Regions from separate parts of the Streptomyces sp. ME19-01-6 genome, predicted to be linked through region 4. Evidence: riboswitches for the same ligand, from Rfam matches in the RefSeq annotation. Region 4 holds a riboswitch; each other region holds the start of a gene.
The links. A riboswitch is a leader RNA that binds a small molecule or an ion and turns the genes downstream of it on or off. The one in region 4 is predicted to bind cobalamin.

Region 1 (5,654 bases), on a different contig from region 4:
CGTCCTTGAAGGTCATCCAGCCGTTGCCGGTCTGCGCGAGGGTGCGCATCATCCGGGCGTACAGCTGGCGCGCCGGGACGGTCTTGACGGCCAGTCCCTCCGCCTCGGCCTTCTTGTAGGCGGCGTCGAACTCCTCGCCCCACAGGTCGACCAGCGCGGGCGCGTCGACCGGCGAGAACAGCGACCAGTCGGCGTCGGCCTCGACCCGGCGCATGAACTCGTCCGGGATCCAGTGCGCGATGTTGAGGTTGTGGGTGCGGCGGGCCTCTTCGCCCGTGTTGTCCCGCAGCTCCAGGAACTCCTCGATGTCCGCGTGCCAGGTCTCCAGGTACACACAGGCCGCGCCCTTGCGCCGGCCACCCTGGTTGACGGCGGCGACCGAGGCGTCGAGGGTGCGCAGGAACGGCACGATGCCGTTGGAGTGCCCGTTGGTGCCGCGGATCAGCGAACCGCGGGCGCGGATGCGCGAGTAGGAGAGCCCGATGCCGCCCGCGTGCTTGGAGAGCCGCGCGACCTGGTGGTAGCGGTTGTAGATCGAGTCCAGCTCGTCCAGCGGCGAGTCCAGCAGATAGCAGGACGACATCTGCGGGTGCCGGGTGCCGGAGTTGAACAGGGTGGGGGAGCTGGGCAGGTAGGACAGCGTGCTGGTGAGCCGGTAGAGCTCGGCGACATCGTCCAGCGCCTGCCGTGAGTGGTCCTCGGCCAGCCCGCAGGCCACCCGCAGCAGGAAGTGCTGCGGCGTTTCGATCACCTGGCGGGTGATCGGGTGGCGGAGCAGATAGCGGCTGTGCAGCGTGCGCAGCCCGAAGTAGCCGAAGCGGCCGTCGGCGCCGTCGGCCAGCGCCCGCTCGACCAGCGCGTCCAGGCGGGCGGCGTGGGCGGTCACGAACTCGGCCGTGCCGTCCGCGATCAGGCCCTCGCGGTGTCCCACGGCCACCGAGGCCGAGAAGGAGACCGCGCCCTGCCCGGCCGCCTCCTCCGCGATGGCGAGGGTCAGCAGCCGAGCGGCGAGCTTCGAGTACTCCGGCTCCTCGGCGATCAGCCCGGCCGCCGCCTCGGTCGCGAGGGTGCGCAACTCCGCCTCGTCCGAGCCGGGATGGCGGCCGCGCAGGGCGGCGGCCGCGACCTTGCCGGGGTCGGTGGCGGGCAGGTCGGCGGTGAGCTCCGTCAGGGTCCGCAGAAGGACGGTCCCGGGCGCGTCGTTCGCTGCCTGAGTAGCCGCTGCCTCTGAAACCGGATCGGCTGGCGCGATGGTCACGAAAGTGCTCTCCCTCGCTCGGCTTGGGGCCTCACGGTGGTGCGCGATGGGCGCGTACGGGCATGCCGAAACCGCGAACGGCATACCGCGCAGCGTCCACCGGCCCAACCCGCGGGGCCCGGACGTATGAGACGGCTGTCGGCAGGTCCTCGGACTCGCGGGTACGCAAAAGCGCACGCGTACACCGTTGCGGGACAGTTCCGGATTCCCACCGGATTCCCCTGCGGCGACAGCGAGCATGAGCATACATCTTGTGGTGGCGAGCGCACGCGCCCCCACATGTTGTGTCGCGAGGTGGAGTGTTTCGTACGAATGTGCTATTCAGTGCCGGACTTGACGCGGTCTTGGCGCGCACTTGGCACTGACCTGACGCGGGCCTTGGACAGGCCTGGCACGGGTCCGGTGCGGGCGGCCGGGCGCGCGCCAGGCGCGGGTCCGGCGCGGTGCCGGGCTGCCGTGGGCCGCCGTTAAACGGGCGCCGTTGCCCGCCACTCCGCGAGGGTACGGGCCAGCCTGGCCCGGTAGTCCGCGTAGCCGCGCTCGTATGCCTCGGCGCGGTCCGCGTCCGGTACGACAGTACGCGAATCGGCTCGCCATTGTGTCGCGTCCACCGGGTCGCCCAGCGCCCGCCAGGCGACCGCGACCGCGCCGCGCGCCCCCACCTCGGGCTCGTCGGGGATGCGCACCGGTCGCCCGAGGGCGTCCGCGAACAGCTGGGCCCAGGCGGCGGACCGGGTGCCGCCCCCGCACGCCGCGAGGCTCGCGGTCAGCCCCGCGGCCTCCAGGCAGTGGCGGGCGGCGTACGCCACGGCCTCACAGACGGCCCGTACGGCGTCCGCGCGGGTCGCCGCCAGGGTCAGCCCGTCCAGCCGGCCCCGCGCGGCGGGCTCCACGAACGGGGCCCGCTCGCCCGCGTCGGACAGGAAGGGCAGCGCGGTCACCCCGCGCGCCCCCGGCGGGCTTTGGGCGAGCAGCGCGTCCAGGTCGGCGGTGGTGGCCCCGGCGAACTCCAGGACCCACTCCAGGGCCGCCGTGCCCACCATGGCGGGCATGCCGCGCAGCCAGCGGTCCCGGTCGGGCACGCACAGCCACATGCCCGCCGGGTCGGCCGCCGGGTCGATCCGCGCGCTGTCGGTGAGGACCTGGCTGGCCAGCGTGGTGCCGACGATCAGCAGGCCGTCGCCGACCTCCTCGACCCCGCTGCCGATCGCGCAGGCCGGAAGGTCGTACGGGCCCGCCGTGACGGGCAGTCCGACCGCCAGCCCGAGCAGCTCGGCGCCCGCTTTGTCCAGCCGCCGTACGGTGTCGGGCGCGGCGGGCGACGGCAACAGCCGGGCGTATTCGGCGATTCCACATGCTTCCAGGGCCTCTGGGACATACGCGCGCGTGGTCACGTCCAGGAAGGGCATGGACGCGTCCGAGGCGTCCACGCCGATGACGCCGGTGAGCCGCTGCGCCACCGCGTCCACGCAGTAGCCCGCGACCTCCGCGCGCGCCAGCGCCTCCGGCTCGTGGTCGGCCAGCCAGCGCAGCAGCGGCGCATGGCAGCCGGGGAACACCCCGGAGCCGGTGAGCCGGTAGAGCTCGCGGATGGTGCCGTCCTCGCCCCAGCGGGTCACGGTGTCGTTCGCCCGCCCGTCCATCCACGAGATCGGCGGGCGCACGGCCCGGCCCGCCGCGTCACGCAGCCACAGCCCGTCGCCCTGCCCGGTGAGCGCGAGCGCGACCGGGGCCGCCCGGCCTTTCGCGGCCAGGGCGGCGGACACCTCGCGGACCACCTCGCCGACCGTGCGCAGCACGTCCTCCAGGTCCTGCTCAACCCGCCCTCCGGGCAGGCGGTTGAGCCGGCTGGGGCGGCTCGCGGCGGCCAGGGACCTGCCGTCCCGGCCGAAGGCGACGGCCTTGGTGACGGAGGTGCCGACGTCGACTCCGAGGACGATGCTCATGACGTGGGCCCTCCCTGGGGGCGTCGACTGCGGGGTTACGGGGCGTGCCGGATGGGCGGGCTAGTTCGCGGGGTGCGCGAGCTTCTCGCCGCGCGCGTAGCGGCCGACCTCGGCGGCGGTGATGGCGGCCGCGCGGTGGGCGGTCTGCCGGGTGGCGCCGGCGAGGTGCGGGGTGGTGACGACATTGGGCGCGGAGTGCAGCGGCCAGTCGGCGGGCGGCGGTTCGAGGTCGTACACGTCGAGGGCGAGGGCGCCGAGACGGCCGGTGCGCAGCGCCTCGGGCAGCGGGGCGTAGTCCAGCAGTCCGCCGCGCGCGGTGTTCACCAGGACCGCGCCGGGCCGCATCCGGGCGATCCGGGCGGCGTTGATGAGCCCCTTGGTCTCGGGGGTGAGCCGGGCGTGCAGGCTCACCACGGAGCTGCGGGCGAGGAGTTCGTCCAGTTCGACCGGCTCGACGCCGTCCGAGCGGGCGGTCTCGGGATCGGTGTACGGGTCGGCGATCAGCACCTGGGCGCCGAAGGCGCGCAGCACGCGGGCGACGATGCGGCCGATGGCCCCGTAGCCCACCAGGCCGACGGTCGCGCCGTCCAGCTCGATGCCGCCCTCCTCGTACGCGTAGAAGTCCCCGCGCCACCGGCCGGCGCGCAGCTCGGCGTCCGTGGTCGGGATGCGGCGCATCGCGGCGAGCATCATGCCGATCGCGAACTCGGCCGCGGCGGTGGCGTTACGGCCGGGCGCGAAGCTGACGGCGACGCCCGCGCGGGTGGCCGCGGGCAGGTCGACGTTGACCGGGCCGCCGCGGGAGACCGCGACCATGCGCAGCTCGGGGCGGGCGGCGAAGACCCCGGCGGTGAACGGCGCCATCTGCGTCACGCACACCTCGGCCCCCGCCAGCGCCTCGATCAGCTGCTCCTCGGTGCCGCTGGCCTCGATCACCCGGCTCTCGGGACCGCCCACCGGGCCGAAGGGCTCGTGCGGCCACGGCAGCGTCAGCTCGGCGACGTCGACGTCGCCGAGCCCCGGCTCGTCGCGGAGCGCGGCGATGATGAGGTCGGGACGTACGAAGTGGTCTCCGGCGGCGAGGACGCGCATGGGTGGCCTTTCTTCGGCGTTCCATCACAGAGGTGACGCTAGATTTAACATCGTTGACGTGACAAAGCAATGGTCCGCGCGTCATGCGGGTTGAGGAGAGGAACTTCCTGTGACAGCTCGTCTACTGCTCGTTCGCCACGGCGAGACGGTTTGGCACGCGGAGAACCGGTACGCCGGGATCTCGGACGTGGCCCTTACGGAACGGGGATCCCGGCAAGCGGAAGCGCTCGCCCATTGGGTGAGCGGACGCGAGGTAAACGCGGTCGCCTGCTCCCCGCTGAGCCGGGCCCGGCTGACCGCGCGCCCGGCCGCCGACGCGCTCGGGCTCGCTCCCGAGGTCGTCGAGGACCTGCGCGAGGTCGACTTCGGCTGGGGTGAGGGCCGCACCATCGCCGAGATGGAGGCGGAGGACCCGGCGGCCGTACGGGCCTTCCGGGCGGACGCGGAAGCGGGCGCGTTCCCCGGCGCGGAGCCGCCCGCCGCCGCGGCGGCCCGCGCCGCGGCCGCCCTGCGCGGCCTGGCCGCCGGGCACCCGGGCCGTACGGTGCTCGTCGTGGCGCACAACTCCCTGCTGCGCATGGCACTGTGCGCGCTGCTGGGCATCCCCGTCGGCCGCTACCGGCAGGTGTTCCCACGGCTGGACAACGCGGCGGTGAGCGAGATCGAGGTGGCGGGGGAGCGGACGGCGCTGCGGTCGCTGAACGTACCCACGGGGGGCGCGCCCGCAAGGGATGGGGCCGCGAGCCGTGGGGGAGAATCCGGCTCATGACCACGACCGGCGCGTCCGACGTCCCGCCCCGCTCCCAGGCCGCCCGCAGGCAGACCATCACCGAGTACGTGCTCGAGCACTCCACCGCCACCGCGGCCGAGCTCGCCGAGCTGGCCGGCGTCAGCCTCATGACCGTGCACCGGGACCTGGACGAGCTGGCCAGGCTCGGCGTGGTGCGCAAGTTCCGGGGCGGGGTCTCGGCGCTGCCGTCGTCCGTCTTCGAGTCCAGCCTGGACTACCGGATGGGCGTCAACCGGGCCGAGAAGGAGGCGGTGGCGGCGGCCGCCGCGGAGCTGGTCGAGCCCGGCATGTCGATCATTCTGGACGACTCCACGACCGCCCTCGCCCTCGCCCGGCTCCTGGTCGACGCCGCCCCGCTGACCGTGGTGACCAACGCCCGGCGCGTGGAGGAGGTCTTCGCCGGGGTGCCGCAGACCCGGCTGATCGGCCTGGGCGGGGAGTACTCGCACACCCATGACTCCTTCCTCGGCGTGCCCTGTGTCGCGGCGATCGAGGCGCTGTCGGTGGACATGGTGCTGGTCTCCACCTCGGCGGTGGACGCGCACACCACCTACCACCAGGAGCAGGA
Region 2 (5,654 bases), on a different contig from region 4:
TTGCCCCGGCGCAGCGCAGCCACCACGATCTCGCCCTCGGGGTCGCGGCTGGTGTCGACGAACATCTCGCCCGGCGGCGGCCCCCAGTGCTCCTCCACCGCCTCGCGCAGCTCCTGCGGCAGCCGGGCATACCAGCGGCGGTAGTCGGCGGCAGGGACCCGGACCGGGTTGCGGGCCAGCTGCTCCTCGGTGAGCCAGTCCTGGTCGTGGCCGCCCGCCTCGATGAGGGCGCGGATCAGCTCGTCGCCGTCGCCGGAGGCGAGGCCGGGCAGCGACTCGGGCCCCTCCTCGGGGCCGACGTCGAAGCCGTCCGCGCGCAGCCGGCGCAGCAGGGCGACGGCGCTGGCGGGCGTGTCCAGGCCCACGGCGTTGCCGATACGGGAGTGCTTGGTGGGGTAGGCGGACAGGACGAGCGCGAGACGCTTGTCGGCCGCCGGTATGTGGCGCAGCCGGGCGTGTCGTACCGCGATTCCCGCGACACGCGCGGCGCGCTCGGGGTCGGCTACATAGACGGGCAGGCCGTCCTCGTCGGTCTCCTTGAAGGAGAACGGCACGGTGATCAACCGCCCGTCGAACTCCGGGACGGCGACCTGGGTCGCCGCGTCCAGAGGCGAGAGGCCCTCGTCGTTCTCCTCCCACGCGGCGCGCGAGCCGGTCAGGCACAGCGCCTGCAGCACCGGGACGTCCAGCGCAGCCAGCGCGCCCGCGTCCCACGCCTCGTCGTCCCCGCCGGCCGAGGCCTCGGCGGGCCGGGTGCCGCCCGCGGCCAGCACGGTGGTGACCACCGCGTCGGCCTCGGCGAGGGCCTCCAGCAGCTCGGCCTCGGGCGCGCGCAGCGAGGCGACGTACAGCGGCAGCGGACGGCCTCCGGCGTCCTCGACGGCCCGGCAGAGCGCCTCGACGAAGGCGGTGTTGCCGCTCATATGGTGCGCGCGGTAGTAGAGCACGGCGATCCGCGGGCCGGTGACGTCCTCGCGCGCGGCGCGCTCCAGCGCGCCCCACGAGGGCGCGGGAGCGGGCGGCTCGAAGCCGTGTCCGGTCAGCAGGACGGTGTCGGACAGGAAGCGGGCCAGTTGGCCGAGGTTGCCGGGCCCGCCGTGCGCGAGGTAGGCGTGAGCCTCGGCGGCGATCCCGACCGGGACCGTGGAGGCCTCCATGAGCTGGGCGTCCGGGGCCTGTTCGCCGGTCAGCACGACGACCGGGCGGTCCTGGGCGAGCAGCGTGTCGAGCCCTTCCTGCCAGGCGCGCACCCCGCCGAGCAGCCGTACGACGACGAGTTCGACGCCGTCGAGGAGCGCGGGGAGGTCGTCCAGCGGGAGCCGGGCCGGGTTGGCGAGCCGGTAGGGCACCGGGGTCTGTGCCGCGCGGGCACTGAGCAAATCGGTGTCGGACGTCGACAGCAGCAGGATCATGCGACGGCAGGCCTTCCTCGGGGTCCGCGCCCCGGGCGGGTTGAAGACGGCGGGAGTTCCTGGCTCGCGCGGCCGCCGCATAACCGGCTGCCGCGCTCACAGTGGCGGGACCGCGCCGGATTTCCACCGGCTTCCTACCCTTTTTGCCGTCTTGTGTGGTGGCGGGCCGGGACCGACCCGCCGGTGAGCATAGTAGGCGTTCCTGACCTGCCGCGGGGCGGTGAGCCGGAGGCAATCGTCGGTATGCTCGCCGCCATGTCCCTCCCCCCGACAACCGCCCCACCAGGGGATGAAACCCCCGTGCGCGGGCGCGCCGACGCCTGCCCGGGCGCGCTGCGCCTGCACCCGGCGGACGACGGCGCACTGGCCCGGGTGCGGCTGCCGGCCGGGCTTCTGACGGCATGTCAGGCGCTGGTGCTGGCGCTCGCTGCCGAGGAGTTGGGGGACGGCCGACTGGACCTCACCTCCCGGGGCAATCTGCAGCTGCGCGGCCTCGCCCCGGGGTGCGGGGCCGGGCTCGCGGCCCGGCTGCGGACGGCCGGGCTCCTCCCGTCGGACCGGCACGACCGGGTGCGTAACATCGTGGCGTCCCCGCTGTCCGGACTGGACGGGGCGGGGCACACGGATGTCTCGGCGTGGGCGCGGGAACTGGACGCCCTGCTGTGCGACGACGGACCCGCGTCTTCCGGATTCGCCGAACTCGCAAGTCTCTCGGGCCGGTTCCTGTTCGCACTCGACGACGGGCGGGGCGATGTGGCGGCGCTGGGCGCGGATGTGACATTGATCGCAGAGCCGGACGGCGGGGCGCTGCTGCGGCTCGGCTCCGTCGGCGGTCACGGACTGGGGTACCCGGCGTCCACCGCGCCGGACGCCGGGGGCTCCTCCGAGGCGACGGGCCGTCCTGACGCATCGGGCGTCGCGGCGCGCCGGAACGGGCGGGCGGTGGGCGACGACACGCCGGGCCGGGCTCGGCCGCTGGATCCTGGGCCCGGTGGCGACTCCGCGGTCGCCGGGCTCCGGATGCGCGCCGCGGACGCGCCGCGCGCGGCGGCGCTGGCCGCAGTGGCATTTCTCGACGCCGTGCGCGCGAGTGGTACCCGCGCCTGGCGCGTTCGCGAGCTGTCGGCGCGACACGCCGTGACGGACGGCCGGTTGGCCGGGCGACTCGCCGAGGCGGGGATCCAGGCCACTCCGCTCGGCCCTGAGTCCCTCCGCGCCGAGGGACAGACATCGCCGGTGGACGCGGCACCCGCGCGCGAGGAAGCAGCGCAGGCCCTCGTGGACCATGCCGTCTCCGGCGCGCCCGCGGTCGGGCTCGTCGCCGGGCCAGGCGGGCGGTGCGTGGTGTCCGTCGCCGTTCCGCTGGGGCGGCTCGCCGCCGCGCGGTGGCGGCTGCTCGCCGAACTCGCCGCCCGGGGCGGCTCGGGCGAGCTGCGTGTGACGCCCTGGCGCGGCGTGGTGCTGCCCGGCTTCTCCCAGGACGGCGCCCGGGCCGCGCTGCGGGAGCTCGCCGACGCCGGGCTGGTGACCGCGCCGCACTCCCCCTGGCTCGGGGTCGGCGCGTGCACGGGACGGCCCGGCTGCGCCAAGTCCCTGGCCGATGTGCGGGCCGACGCGGCGCGCGCGGTGGCGGGCGAGGCGTCCGGCGGCGGCCGCCCGGGCCGACCGCCGACCGCCCTGCCCGTGTACTTCTCCGGCTGCGAGCGGCGCTGCGGCCACCCCGGCGGCCGGTGGGTCGACGTGCTGGCGACGGGCGACGGCTACCAGGTCACCGTACGAGGTGCCACAGGGTCCGAGCGGGGCGTGGACGGGACAGTGAACGTAACAGCAGAGCAATTGGCCGGCGCCGTGGCGGCGGCCCGTGGAACGACATGATCGAGGGCACAGTGTTCGACTACGAGAAGGACGGCGCGGCCATATACCGCGCTTCCTTTGCCACCATCCGCACCGAGGCGGACTTGAGCGGCCTGCCCGCCGACGTCAGCCGGGTCGCGGTGCGGATGATCCACGCCTGCGGCATGGTCGACCTCGTCCAGGACCTCGCGTACACCCCCCAGGTGGTCGCCCGCGCCCGCGCCGCGCTGCGCGCCGGCGCGCCCGTGCTCTGTGACGCGCACATGGTGGCCAGCGGTGTGACCCGCAAGCGGCTGCCCGCGGACAACGACGTGGTGTGCACCCTGTCCGACCCCGGGGTGCCCGAACTGGCCCGCCACATGGGCACCACGCGCAGCGCCGCCGCGCTGGAGCTGTGGCGGGACCGGCTGGAGGGCGCGGTGGTGGCCATCGGCAACGCGCCCACCGCGCTGTTCCGCCTGATGGAGATCATCGAAGAGGGTGGGGCCGGCGCGCCGCGCCCGGCGGCCGTCATCGGCGTACCGGTCGGCTTCATCGGCGCCGCCGAGTCCAAGGAGGCGCTGGCCGGGCATCCGGCCGCGCTCGACCACCTGGTGGTGCGCGGCCGGCGCGGCGGCAGCGCCATCGCCGCGGCCGCGGTCAACGCGATTGCGAGCGAGGAAGAGTGAGCGAGCAGCAGGAGCAGGCGGCCGTTCCGAAGGGCCGGCTCTACGGCGTGGGTCTTGGCCCCGGGGACCCCTCGCTGATGACCGTGCGCGCCGTGGAGGTCATCGCCGAGGCCGATGTCGTCGCGTACCACAGCGCCCGGCACGGCCGCAGCATCGCACGCGCCATCGCCGAGCGCCATCTGCGGCCCGACCACATCGAGGAGCGGCTGGTCTATCCGGTCACCACCGAGACCACCGACCACCCCGGCGGCTACCGCGGCGCGATGGAGGAGTTCTACGCGGACGCGGCGGCCCGGCTGGCGGCCCATCTGGACGCGGGGCGCACGGTCGCGGTGCTCGCCGAGGGCGACCCGCTCTTCTACGGCTCGTATATGCATATGCACAAGCGGCTGGCCGACCGCTACCCCACCGAGGTCGTCCCGGGCGTCACCTCCGTGAGCGCGGCCGCCGCCCGGATCGGGGCGCCGCTGGTGGAGGGCGAGGAGGTGCTGACGGTCCTGCCCGGCACGCTCCCTGAGGACGAGTTGACGGCGCGCCTGGCCACGACCGACGCGGCCGCAGTGATGAAGCTCGGCCGGACCTTCCCGGCGGTGCGGCGAGCGCTGGAGCGCTCGGGACGGCTGGCGGAGGCCCGGTACGTGGAACGGGCCACGATGGGCGCGGAGCGCGTGGCGCCGCTGGCCGAGGTGGACCCCGACTCGGTGCCCTACTTCTCGGTGGCGGTGCTGCCGAGTCGGATCGACGCCAAGGCCACGGCCCGCCGGGGCGAGGTCGTGGTGGTGGGTCTCGGCCCGGCGGGCCCGCTGTGGCTGACCCCCGAGGCCCGGGGCGAACTGGCCGCCGCGGAGGACCTGGTCGGCTACACCACCTACCTGAACCGGGTGCCGGTGCGCCCGGGGCAGCGGCGGCACGCCTCGGACAACAAGGCGGAGGCCGAGCGCGCCGAGTTCGCGCTCGACCTGGCACGGCGCGGGCGGCGGGTCGCGGTGGTCTCCTCGGGCGACCCGGGCGTCTTCGCCATGGCCACGGCCGTGCTGGAGGCGGCGGCCGAGGACCCGTACCGCGAGGTGCCGGTCCGGGTGGTGCCCGGCATGACCGCGGCCCACGCGGCCGCCGCCCGCGCGGGCGCCCCGCTCGGCCACGACTACGCGGTGATCTCGCTGTCCGACCGGCTCAAGCCCTGGGAGGTCATCGCCGAGCGGCTGCGCGCCGCGGCCGCGGCCGACCTGGTCCTCGCCCTGTACAACCCCGGCTCGCGCAGCCGGATCTGGCAGGTCGGCAAGGCCCGCGAGCTGCTGCTCGAGCACCGCGCGCCGGACACGCCCGTCGTGCTCGGCCGGGACGTGGGCGGCCCCGAGGAGCGGATACGGGTCGTCAGGCTGGCCGATCTCGACCCGGCCCAGGTCGATATGCGCACCATCCTGCTGGTCGGCTCCTCCCAGACCCGTACGGCCCGGCGCGGCGACGGCACCGAGGTCGTCTGGACCCCGCGCCGCTACCCCGAGCGTCGCTGACCTACGGCGGCGCGAAGGTCAGTCGAGGATGTCGAAGGTGGTGCGCAGCCAGGCCAGCGCCGCCGCCGGATCGGACACGACGGGCACGCCGTCCGGGGCCGCGGGGCGCCGGACGACCACGACCGGCAGCCCGGCCTCGCGCGCGGCGGTGAGCTTGGCGGCGGTGGCACCGGCGCCGCTGTCCTTGGTGACCACGACATCGACGC
Region 3 (5,654 bases), on a different contig from region 4:
GGACGGGCCCTGACCATCGCCACCCACCTGCTGATCGTCACCGCGTTCCTGCAGTTCTTCGACTGCGCGCAGAACATCGGGGTCGGACTGTTGCGCGGGCTCGACGACACGAAGAGCGGCTTCCGCATCACCCTCATCGGCTACTGGGCCGTCGGCCTGCCCGCCTCCTGGGCCCTGGCCTTTCCCGCGGGCCTGGAGACCCTCGGCGTCTGGCTGGGCCTCCTCGGCGGCCTCGCCACCACCGCCGCCCTCCTTCTGCGCCGCTACACCACCGCGCTCGACCAGCACGTGACGGGCGAGGCCACCACCGCCCCGGCCTAGGCCTGGCCCAGGCACTGTCGGGGCCTGAGGCTCAGGGCTCAGGGCTCAGGGCTCAGGGCTCAGGGCTCAGGGCTCAGGGCTCAGGGCTCAGGGCTCAGGGCTCAGCGGGGCTGGCCGTAGCCGGTGAGCTTGTCCGCGACGCGCCGCAGCTCGCCGGGCGAGAGCAGGGCCGGGGTGTGCCCGGGGACGGCGGCCGCGGTGAGCCAGACCCGGCACATCCACTCCAGCTGGGCCGTCCGGTCGTACGCCTGGTCGAGCGTGGCGCCGTAGACGACGGTGCCGTGGTTGCGCAGCAGACAGCCGGTGCGGTCACGCAGCGCGTCGAGCATCTTCTGGGCCAACTCGTCCGTGCCGTACAGGGCGTAGCCCGCGACGCGCACCGGGCCGCCGAGGGCGCAGGTCATGTAGTGGATCGCGGGGACCTCGTCGACCAGGGTGGAGACCGCGGTGGCGTGCACGGCGTGGGTGTGGACGACGGCCGCGGCGTCGGTGTCGCGGTAGATCGCGAGGTGCATCGGCAGCTCACTGGTGGGGGCCAGCTCCCCGATCACCTGGCGCCCGTCCAGGTCGACGCCGACCGCGTCATCCGGGCCGAGCCGGTCGTACGGGACACCGCTCGGGGTCACCAGGACGGTGTCGCCGACCCTGGCCGAGACGTTCCCCGAGGTGCCGACGACCAGGCCGTCGGCGACCGTCCTGCGGGCCGTCTCCACCACCCGCTCCCAGGCCTCCCGCAGTTCCGGCCGCCCCTCGGCCCCCAGCGGTCGCGTAGTCTCCGGTTCCGGTTCCGGCTTCGTCACGATCCCTCACCTCCGGGCGCCGATCATGGCAGGCGAGCCGTCGTGTGCGCATCAGGGTGGGGCCAAGGGATCTTCGGCGCCGCCTTCCCGCAGGCGCGTCACTCCCGAGCCCACCCCAGTTCACCTTCCGTTCACCCCACGTCCTTACGGTCGTGGGGCACCCTTTGGCTGTCGATCTCGATTTGATTGCCGGGTGTGTGACTCCTCCCCCTCCCCACAGAGGGGGCTTCTCATGTGGCCGCCTCGGCGGTCGCATGACGGCCAAGCCCTGACCGGCACCTTGCGGGTGCACCACAGATTGTAGCGACCTGGTGGCACTGCGTGCCGCCAAGTTCGGGGATCGCATTCCCCCACGAAGGAGTTCGATGGAACACATCACGCTTCTCATTGGGATCGTGATCGTCACGGCCTTGGTGTTCGACTTCACGAACGGCTTCCACGACACGGCCAATGCCATGGCTACCACCATCTCCACGGGTGCTCTCGGTCCCCGGACGGCGGTGGCGATGTCGGCGGTCCTCAATCTCGTCGGCGCGTTCCTCTCCGTGGAGGTCGCCAAGACGATCTCCGGAGGGATCATCGACGAGGACTCCGGAATACGCCCCGAAGTGATCTTCGCGGGTCTGGTCGGGGCGATCCTCTGGAACCTTCTGACCTGGCTCGCCGGACTGCCCTCCAGCTCCTCACACGCCCTCTTCGGCGGCCTCATCGGCGCCACACTGGTCTCCGTCGGCATGGACGGGGTCAACAGCGACAAGATCATCATGAAGGTCCTGATCCCGGCCGTGGCCGCGCCGATCGTGGCCGGGGTCGCCGCCCTGGTCGCGACCCGGCTCACCTACCGGCTGGCCCGCGGCCGCGACGCCCAGGACACCGCGAAGGGCTACCGCGCCGGGCAGATCGCCTCGGCCGCGCTGGTCTCCCTCGCCCACGGCACCAACGACGCCCAGAAGACCATGGGTGTCATCACCCTGGCGCTGATCACCGGCGGTGCGATCGCGCCCGACTCCGACCCGCCGCTGTGGGTCATCGTCTCCGCGGGCCTGGCCATCGCCCTCGGTACGTACCTGGGCGGCTGGCGCATCATCCGCACCATGGGCAAGGGCATCACCGACATCCAGCCGCCGCAGGGCTTCGCCGCCCAGACCGGCGCCGCGACCGTCATCCTCGCCTCCTCCCACATCGGCTTCGCGCTCTCCACCACCCAGGTCTGCTCCGGTTCCGTGATGGGCGCGGGGATCGGCCGCAAGGGCGGTGTGGTGCGCTGGTCCACCGCGGGCCGCATGGTCCTCGCCTGGGTGCTCACCCTGCCCGCCGCGGGCCTCGTCGCGGGCGGCGCGGCGCTGCTGGCGGACCAGGGCGAGTGGGGCGTCACGGCGGTCGCCGTGCTCGCGGTGGCCGCCTGCGCCGGGATCTGGGCGGCCTCGCGCCGCAAGCCCGTCGACCACACCAACGTCAATGACACCAACGAGGCCGCGGTGGCACCGGCCGAGCCGATGGGCGTCGTCACGGCCGCCCTCCAGTCCGTGGCCCCGCCTCCCGCCGGGCCGGTGGCCCCCGCCGCTGCCGCTTCCGTCTCCTCCTCCGTCTCCTCCGCCACCCCGGCAGGCGCCTCCGCGGCCGCCGGCAGCACCAGCTAAGGAAGTAACGCGATGAGCATCGACTGGGCGGCTCTCGGCCAGGTCTTCGGCATCAGCCTCCTGGTGACCGTCGGCTTCGTGGGCGTCTTCACCCTCGGCATCGTCGGCACCTCCCGCAAGCCGCAACAGGCGGAGGCGGGCCCGGACACCACCTCCGCCTCCTCGGCCTCGGCGGGCGCGGCCTTCGGCCCCGCGCGCGCCGGCGCGTACGCCTGCTTCGCGCTGTGCGCGGCGGCGGTGGCGTACGGCATCAGTCTGATCGTGATCTGACCCCGCTCGCCCCATCCACGGCCGCCGGGCCGGAACGCGCCGACCAGCGCGGACCGCCCGGCGGCCGTGCCATGTGCTCCTCGGCACACTCGTGCGGGGTGGGGCATTCGCGAGTTGACGGCCATTCGCGGCCCGTGGTGGACTTCCGGAGCCAAACGGCGGCAGGAGAGGAAGCCGGTGAGAATCCGGCGCGGTCCCGCCACTGTCACCGGGGAGCGCTCTCCCATCGCCTGTACGAGTCACGGCCGTCCACACGGAGGCTGGAAGACCGGGAGAAACGCGGATCCGGGAGCCAGGAGACTCTCACCGCCGGTCACGTCGAGCCAGGGCGCGGACCCTGAGTGAGGACATACCGCCATGCCCGGCACCGCCATGCCGCCGACCTACCCGCGGCCCCTCCGCCACCTCCCGACGCCCCGAGGCAAGACGGCGAACTGATGATGCGTGCCGATCACGCCTCGTACGCGTGCGGCGCCGCTCTCGGCTTTCTCGGCGACCTCGCCATGGGCGATCCGCGCCGCGGCCACCCTGTGGCCGCGTTCGGGCGCGCCGCCCTGGCCGTCGAGCGGCTGCTGTGGCGCGACCACCGCGGATCCGGGGCTCTTTACACCGCGCTGTGCGCGGGTGGCGCGGCCGCGGGCGCCGTCTTGTCGGTGCGCGCGGTACGGGCTTTGGGAGGGCCCGCGGTGGGACGCCCTGCCCCGGGAAGCCCCGCCCTGGAACGCTTGGAACGCCCCGTACCGAGGCACCCCTCCCCCGCCGCGCAGACCATGCTGACCGCCGCCGCCACCTGGGCCGTGCTCGGCGGGACGACGCTGGGCCGGGAGGCGCGGGCCATCGGCGGCGCGCTGGCCGCCGGGGACCTCGACGCCGCCAGGCGGCGGCTGCCGCACCTGTGCGGACGCGACCCGCAGGCGCTGGACGAGGCGCAGATCGCGCGCGCGGTCGTCGAGTCGGTCGCCGAGAACACCTCCGACGCCGTCGTGGGCGCACTGGTGTGGGGGGCCGTCGGCGGGGTGCCGGGCCTGGTCGGCTTCCGGGCCGTCAACACCCTGGACGCGATGGTGGGCCACAAGTCGCCGCGCTACCGGCGGTTCGGGTGGGCCTCGGCCCGGCTGGACGACCTGGCCGGCTGGCCCGGCGCACGGCTCACCGCGGCGCTGACCGTCCTGGCCGGGCCCGATCCGCGCGGCGCGCGGCGCGCCTGGCGGCGCGACGGCCACCGCCATCCGAGCCCCAACGCGGGCCCCGTGGAGGCCGCGTTCGCGGGCGCGCTCGGCGTTCGGCTGGGCGGCACCCTCGCGTACGGGGGCCGCGTCGAGCACCGGCCGGTGCTCAACCCCGGCGGGCGGCCGGTCGAGGCGGCCGACATCGAGCGCGCGGTACGGCTGTCGCGGCGCGTCGGCGCCCTGGCGCTCGGCGTATCCGTCACGGCCCGGCTGGCCGCGGGGGCGCTGCGGCCGGCCCGTACGGCCACGCGGCCCGGCGAGGCGCCCGTACGCGCCCAGCGCGCCCCACATGGCGCGCTCGCCCGTTGGGCACGGTCCATGCCCCTCCCTCCCGCTCAGTCCCGCCGCGCTCCAACGCACGGGCTTCCCTCGTCACTGCTCGCTCCTCCGTCGCTGCGCGGCTCCTCAGTCCAGCCCGCGCAGCGCGCCAAGACACGCTCATACGAGACACTCGGCGCGGGTCGGCCGGGCGGCCCGGCGACGGCGCGGCCCGCGGCCGCTGGGAGGGACTACGGATGAGCGGAATACACGGCGGAGGCGCCAAGCGTGTGCCGGGCGGCGGGCTGCTCGTCGCGGGTACGACCTCGGACGCGGGCAAGAGCGTCGTCACGGCCGGGATCTGCCGCTGGCTCAGCCGCAAGGGCGTCAGCGTCGCGCCCTTCAAGGCGCAGAACATGTCGCTCAACTCCTTCGTCACCCGCGACGGGGCGGAGATCGGCCGCGCCCAGGCCATGCAGGCCGCCGCCGCGCGCGTCGAGCCGAGCGCGCTGATGAACCCCGTCCTGCTCAAGCCGGGCAGCGACCGCAGCAGCCAAGTGGTGCTGCTGGGCAAGCCGGTGGGCGAGCTGAGCGCGCGTGGCTACCACGATGGGCGGCAGGACGCGCTGCTCGGGACCGTCACGGAGTGCCTGGCCGAGCTTCGGCGCACGTACGACGCGGTGATCTGCGAGGGCGCGGGCAGCCCCGCCGAGATCAATCTGCGCCGCACCGACATCGTCAACCTGGGTCTCGCCCGGGCCGCCCGGCTGCCGGTCGTCGTGGTCGGGGACATCGACCGCGGCGGCGTCTTCGCGTCGTTCTTCGGCACGACCGCGCTGCTCTCGGAGCCCGACCAGCGGCTTGTCGCGGGCTATCTGGTCAACAAGTTCCGCGGCGATGTGACTCTGCTGGAGCCGGGCCTGCAGATGCTGCACGGCCTGACGGGCCGCCCGACCATGGGCGTGCTGCCGTACGCGCACGGGCTCGGCATCGACGAGGAGGACGGGCTGCGGGTGTCGCTGCGCGGGGCGGTGCGCGAGAGCGTCGTCACGCCGCCGCACGGCGCGGACATCCTGCGGGTCGCGGTCGCCGCCGTGCCGCTCATGTCGAACTTCACGGACGTGGACGCGCTGGCC
Region 4 (5,654 bases):
GGCGTCGCCTCGTGCCGGGGTGGCCGGTGTTCCGTGGTCCGGAGCGGCGCCGTCCGCCCAGCGCCCGAGCACCGGTTCCTGGGCGTCCAGGAAGGCGTGGTGCAGCTTCGCCAACTGCTCCAGGTCCCACCAGCGGCGCACCGCCTGCTCCGTCGGCTCGAAATCCGCGTGGGCGCCGCGGAAGAGATCGACGTAGGAGCCGAGTTCGAGGCGGGCCAGGGTGTGCCGGGTCTCGTCGTAGAGGTGGTCGGGGGCGATCCACACCCCGGGCGCGGCGGTGCCGAAGCCGAGCCGGGCCAGCCGCGAGCGCAGCAGGTGGCGCTTGTGGCGCTCCTGTTCGGGGACCGAGAAGACGGCGAGCAGCCAGCCGCCCGCGGCCTCACCCGTGCCGTCACCCGCGCCGGGGCGGCCGTAGATGCGGCGGTCGCCGTCGTCGAGCAGCTGGCGCGCGTCCTGCGAGAGCGCGTATCCGGCGGCCCCGGCGTCCGTGCGGTCGGCGACCAGCAGCCCGCGCCGTTTGAGGCGGGAGACGGCGGAGCGCACGGAGGGCGCGTCCACGCCCACCGCGCCCAGCAGCCGGATCAGCGCGGCGATGGGGACGGGGCCGGCCGGGCGGCCGGCGTCACCGCGGCCGTAGGCGCCGTAAAAGGTGACAATCAAGGAGCGGGGCGTGTGCTGGCCGGTCACGCGCTCACTCTAAGGCGCCGCTCGCACCCCACGTACCGCGCTGCGCTGTCCCGTCCCGCAGCAGATAGCGCTGGAGCTTGCCGGTGGGGGTGCGGGGCAGGGCGTCCAGGAAGACGAACTCGCGCGGGCACTTGTACGGGGCCAGCTCCGCGGCGGTGAACTCCCGCAGCGCGGCCATGGTTTCCTCGGTGCGCGGAACGCCCGGCCGCAGCACCACATGCGCGACCACGACCGCGCCCCGCCGCTCGTCCGGCCGCCCGGTCACCGCGGCCTCCACCACATCGGGGTGGCGCAGCAGCGCGTCCTCGACTTCGGGGCCCGCGATGTTGTACCCGGCCGAGATGATCATGTCGTCGGCGCGCGCCACGTACCGGAAGTAGCCGTCCGCGTCGCGGATGTAGGTGTCTCCGGTGAGGTTCCAGCCGTCGCGTACGTACTCGCGCTGCCGCTCGTCCGCCAGATAGCGGCAGCCCGTGGGCCCGCGCACCGCGAGCAGCCCGGGCCGGCCGTCGGGGACCGGCCGCAGCCCGGCGCCCGCGTCCGCATCCCCATTCCCATCCACATCCGCGACTTCCACCACCCGCGCCTCGAACCCGGGCACCGGGACCCCGGTCGTGCCCGGCCGGATCGCGTCGTCGGCGGCCGAGATGAAGATGTGCAGCAACTCCGTCGCCCCGATGCCGTTGATGATCCGCAGCCCGGTCGCCCGGTGCCACGCGTGCCAGGTGCCGGCGGGCAGGTTCTCGCCGGCCGACACGCAGCGGCGCAGCGAGGAGATGTCGTACGGGCCGCCGTCCGGCGCTCCGCCGTCCAGCCGCGCCAGCATCGCCCGGTAGGCGGTCGGCGCGGTGAACAGCACGGAGATCCGGTGCCGTGCGATATCGGTCAGCAGCCGCTCCGGGCCGCCCCAGTCGGCCAGCAGCGCGGAGGCGCCCGCGCGCAGCGGGAAGACGACCAGGCCGCCGAGGCCGAAGGTGAAGCCGAGCGGAGGGCTGCCCGCGAACACGTCCTCGGGGCGCGGCCGCAGCACCTGCGCCGAGAAGGTGTCGGCGATGGCCAGCACATCGCGGTGGAAGTGCATACAGCCCTTGGGCCGCCCGGTCGTCCCCGAGGTGAAGGCGATCAGCGCCACGTCGTCGGCGGAGGTCGCCACCGCCTCGTACGACGCGGGCGCGGCGGCCGCGAGCCGCAGCAGGTCCCCGGGCCCGTCCCCGCCGTAGTACGTCGTCCGCAGCCCCGGCACCCCGGCCTTCGCCAGGTCGTCCGCGCACCGGATGTCGCACAGCGCGTGCCGTATCCGGGCCAGTTCGCAGACCGTCGCCAACTCCCGGGCACGGTGGGCGGCCAGCACGGTCACGGCGACCGCCCCCGCCTTCATCACTGCCAGCCAGCAGGCGGCCAGCCACGGCGAGGAGGCACCGCGCAGCAGCACCCGGTTGCCGGGCACCACGCCCAGCGTGCCGGTGAGGGTGTGCGCGATCCGGTCCACATGCGCGCGCAGTTCGCCGTACGTCCACACCTCGCCCGTGGCGGCGCGCACCGCGACCCGGTCCGCGCCGTACCGCTCGACGGTGCGGTCCAGCAGCTCCGCGCCGCAGTTGAGGCGGTCGGGGTAGGGCGGACCGGGCAGGTCGAGGAGGAAGGCGGGCCACTGCTCGGCGGGCGGCAGATGGTCCCGGGCGAAGGTGTCGATGTGCGCGGAAGGCCTGAGCTCCATCGAGAACGCGCCCCCTATGCCTGCCCGAAGTCGCCTTGCCAGCGTAACGTGTTAGTGACGACAGTCAACAGATCGCGATAACCGACCCGACCGGGAGGGTGACCGGTGCCGTCGTTCGCACTCGATCCGAAGCAGCGGCGCTGGTGTGCCGACGTGCGCTCCCTCGCCCGTGACCTGCTGCGCCCGCTCGCCGACAGCGGCCCGCCCGGCCGGGTCAACCGGCCGCTGACCGCCGCGCTCGGCGAACTGGGCCTGCTGCGGCGGCTGTTCCCCGAGGACGGGCCGGTACGCGCGCTTGACCTGTGCCTGCTGCGCGAATCGCTCGCCCGGGAGTGCACGGAGGCCGAGACCGCGCTCGCCCTCCAGGGCCTGGGCGCCTACCCGATCGTGCTGTCCGGCAGCCCCGAGCAGTACGCGCGCTGGATGCCCGGGGTCCGGGCGGGCCGCGCGGTCGCCGCCTTCGCGCTCAGCGAGCCGCAGGCCGGCTCCGACGCCGCCGCGCTCGGCCTGCGGGCCGACCCCGACGGGGCCGGCGGCTGGCGGCTGACCGGCGAGAAGTGCTGGATCTCCAACGCCCCGGAGGCCGACTTCACCGTCGTCTTCGCCCGCACCACCCAGGGCGCGGGCTCGCGCGGCGTCACCGCCTTCCTCGTCCCCGCCGACCGGCCGGGGCTCACCGGCGAGCGGCTGGAGATGCTCAGCCCGCACCCCATCGGCAGCCTCGCCTTCGACGGCGTCCCCGTCACCCGCGAGGACGTCCTGGGCACGCCCGACAAGGGATTCGGCGTCGCCATGCGCACCCTCAACCTGCTGCGGCCGAGCGTCGGCGCGTTCGCCGTCGGCATGGCCCAGGCCGCGCTCGACGCGTCGGTCGCCCACGCCGGGGAGCGCACCGCCTTCGGCCGGCCCCTGAAGGACCTTCAGGCCGTCTCCCACCAGCTCGCCGAAATGGCCACCCGCACCGAGGCCGCCCGCCTCCTGGTCTACGCGGCCGCCACCGCGTACGACGACGGGGCGCCGGACATCGCGGGGAGCTCGGCGATGGCCAAGCTCCTGGCCACCGAGACCGCCCAGTACGTCGTGGACACCGCCGTCCAGATCCACGGCGCGCGGGCGCTGCGCCGCGGCCACCTCCTGGAGCACCTGTACCGCGAGGTCCGCGCGCCCCGGATCTACGAGGGCGCGACCGAGGTCCAGCGCACGATCATCGCGAAGGAGCTGTACCGGTGACCGAGCCGACCGAACCGGCAGAGCGCCCCGGCGTGGCCCCCCGCCCCGCCCTGCTGCGTATGAACCCGCCCGAGCTCTCCCCGCCCACCGGCTTCAGCCACGCCGTCACGGCCACCGGCGGACGCCTGGTCTTCCTGGCGGGCCAGACCGCGCTGGACGGCGCGGGCGCGGTCGTCGGCGCCACGCTCCCGGACCAGTTCCGGCGCGCGCTGGCCAACCTCCTCACCGCCCTGACCGCCGCCGGCGGCACCCCCGGGGACCTGGCCCGGCTCACCGTGCACACCACAGACGTCGCGGCCTACCGGGAATCCGCCCCCGAACTCGGGCGCATCTGGCGGGAGCTGGCGGGCCGCGACTACCCCGCGATGGCGGTCATCGGCGTCGTGCGGCTGTGGGACGAGGCGGCGCTGGTCGAGCTGGACGGCATCGCGGTGCTGCCGTAGCCGCGCGCCTCGCGCGCGGTAGCGGTATTGGCCGGGCCCGCGTCGCGCGGTACCGTCGGTGCGATATCGACGACGGCAAGACGGAAGCCGGTGGGAACCCGGCACGGTCGCGCCACTGTGAACGAGACGTTCCAAGGGATGTTTCGTGAGTCAGACCCGTAGCCGTCGTCCTGTGCACCACCGAGTTGGGACGCGAACTCCCTGAAGGAGGCCCTGCCATGGCGCAGCATGCCGCGCAGCCGACAGTCACCACTCCCGCTCTTCCCGCCAAACTGCCGATCGGCGCGATCGTCCCCTGGGCGGTCTTCTTCGGCATCCTGATGCTGGTCCTGCTGTACTTCGTCGGCGCCGAGCAGGGCGCCACCTCCGTCGTCTCCGGCGAGGACGTCCACGAGTGGGTGCACGACGCCCGCCACCTCCTCGGCTTCCCCTGCCACTGAGGCAAGGGACACCGACACCCTCATGAACTCCGCAACGGTGAGAAACCTGCTCGTCCGTGGCATGCTCGCCGGCCTCGGTGCCGGCGTGCTCACCCTGATCGTCGCCTACTTCCTCGGTGAGCCGAACGTCGACAAGGCGATCGGCTTCGAGGAATCCCACGCCCCAGCACACGGGCACGAGGTCGAACTCGTCTCCCGCTCCCTGCAGTCCACCGCCGGCCTGGCCACCGGGATCCTGATCTACGGGGTCGCCTTCGGCGGCATCGCCGCCCTCGCCTACTGCTTCGCCCTCGGCCGCGTCGGCCGCTTCAGCCCCCGGGCGACCGCGCTGCTGCTGTCCGGCTGCGCCCTGCTCGCGGTCTACGTCGTGCCGTTCCTGAAGTACCCGGCCAACCCGCCCGCCGTCGGCGACCCCGGCACCATCGGCAAGCGGACCACCCTGTACTTCCTGATGATGGCGCTCAGCGTGCTCCTCGCGGTGGCCGCGACCATCCTCGGCAAGCGGCTCGCCCCGAAACTGGGCACCTGGTACGCCACCGTCACCGCGGTGTCCGCCTTCGCCCTGGTGACCGGGGTGGCGTACGCGTTCCTGCCCGTCGTCAACGAGGTGCCCGCCGATTTCCCGGCCACCGTGCTGTGGCGGTTCCGCCTCTCCGCGCTGGCCATGCAGGTCACCCTGTGGGGAGGCTTCGGACTCGTCTTCGGCGAGCTCGCCGAACGCCTGCTGAATCCCAAGCCCGCCGCAGCGGCCCCGGCCTCGGCGGTGGCCGCCCCCAGCTGACGGTGGCTCGACCACGCGAGAGGGCCCCGGACCCTCCGGGCGCCCTCTCGCGTTCTCCTCTCAGCGTCCGTTGCCGCCCGACCGCGGATGCAGCGGCTGTCCCAGCGTGAGGTTCCAGCGCCCGGGCCGTCCGCTGATCCCGGTCGCCGTCAGCGGCGGAACGTCGGCCCGCCAGAAGGCCGCCGCGGGCGCGCCCAGCACATGCACCACCACGGCCCGCACCACTTCCGGCTCCACCACGGCGAGTGTGCGGCCGTCCGTCCGCGACGCGGCCTCCAGCCACCGCCCGACCCGCAGGCACATGTCCCGCACCGACTCCCCGCCGTGGGGCGCGGCCGCCGGGTCGGCCAGCCACC

Region 1: linked by a shared signal. The riboswitch ahead of PV419_RS08245 (ribonucleoside-diphosphate reductase subunit alpha) and the one ahead of PV419_RS31965 (CbtB domain-containing protein) in region 4 are both predicted to bind cobalamin.
Region 2: linked by a shared signal. The riboswitch ahead of cobN (cobaltochelatase subunit CobN) and the one ahead of PV419_RS31965 (CbtB domain-containing protein) in region 4 are both predicted to bind cobalamin.
Region 3: linked by a shared signal. The riboswitch ahead of PV419_RS40095 (cobalamin biosynthesis protein) and the one ahead of PV419_RS31965 (CbtB domain-containing protein) in region 4 are both predicted to bind cobalamin.

What each region holds. Positions count from the first base shown of each region.
Region 1 covers NZ_JARAXF010000003.1:354,606-360,259, reverse strand. Annotated here, with positions in the region: gene PV419_RS08245 (ribonucleoside-diphosphate reductase subunit alpha) at 1-1,258, opposite strand, end outside; cobalamin riboswitch at 1,381-1,511, opposite strand; gene PV419_RS08240 (FGGY-family carbohydrate kinase) at 1,726-3,204, opposite strand; gene PV419_RS08235 (2-hydroxyacid dehydrogenase) at 3,265-4,296, opposite strand; gene PV419_RS08230 (histidine phosphatase family protein) at 4,406-5,065, shown strand; gene PV419_RS08225 (DeoR/GlpR family DNA-binding transcription regulator) at 5,062-5,654, shown strand, end outside.
Region 2 covers NZ_JARAXF010000007.1:252,004-257,657, forward strand. Annotated here, with positions in the region: gene cobN (cobaltochelatase subunit CobN) at 1-1,412, opposite strand, end outside; cobalamin riboswitch at 1,443-1,604, opposite strand; gene PV419_RS19455 (nitrite reductase) at 1,656-3,287, shown strand; gene PV419_RS19460 (precorrin-8X methylmutase) at 3,284-3,934, shown strand; gene PV419_RS19465 (precorrin-2 C(20)-methyltransferase) at 3,931-5,448, shown strand; gene PV419_RS19470 (cobalt-precorrin-6A reductase) at 5,467-5,654, opposite strand, start outside.
Region 3 covers NZ_JARAXF010000028.1:77,408-83,061, forward strand. Annotated here, with positions in the region: gene PV419_RS40075 (MATE family efflux transporter) at 1-321, shown strand, start outside; gene PV419_RS40080 (class II aldolase/adducin family protein) at 423-1,058, opposite strand; gene PV419_RS40085 (inorganic phosphate transporter) at 1,487-2,761, shown strand; gene PV419_RS40090 (hypothetical protein) at 2,774-3,031, shown strand; cobalamin riboswitch at 3,198-3,334, shown strand; partial or broken gene PV419_RS40095 (cobalamin biosynthesis protein) at 3,472-4,503, shown strand; gene PV419_RS40100 (cobyric acid synthase) at 4,776-5,654, shown strand, end outside.
Region 4 covers NZ_JARAXF010000018.1:13,359-19,012, reverse strand. Annotated here, with positions in the region: gene PV419_RS31985 (PaaX family transcriptional regulator C-terminal domain-containing protein) at 1-687, opposite strand, end outside; gene PV419_RS31980 (AMP-binding protein) at 692-2,404, opposite strand; gene PV419_RS31975 (acyl-CoA dehydrogenase) at 2,510-3,634, shown strand; gene PV419_RS31970 (RidA family protein) at 3,694-4,077, shown strand; cobalamin riboswitch at 4,117-4,259, shown strand; gene PV419_RS31965 (CbtB domain-containing protein) at 4,296-4,517, shown strand; gene PV419_RS31960 (CbtA family protein) at 4,540-5,298, shown strand; gene PV419_RS31955 (histidine phosphatase family protein) at 5,359-5,654, opposite strand, start outside.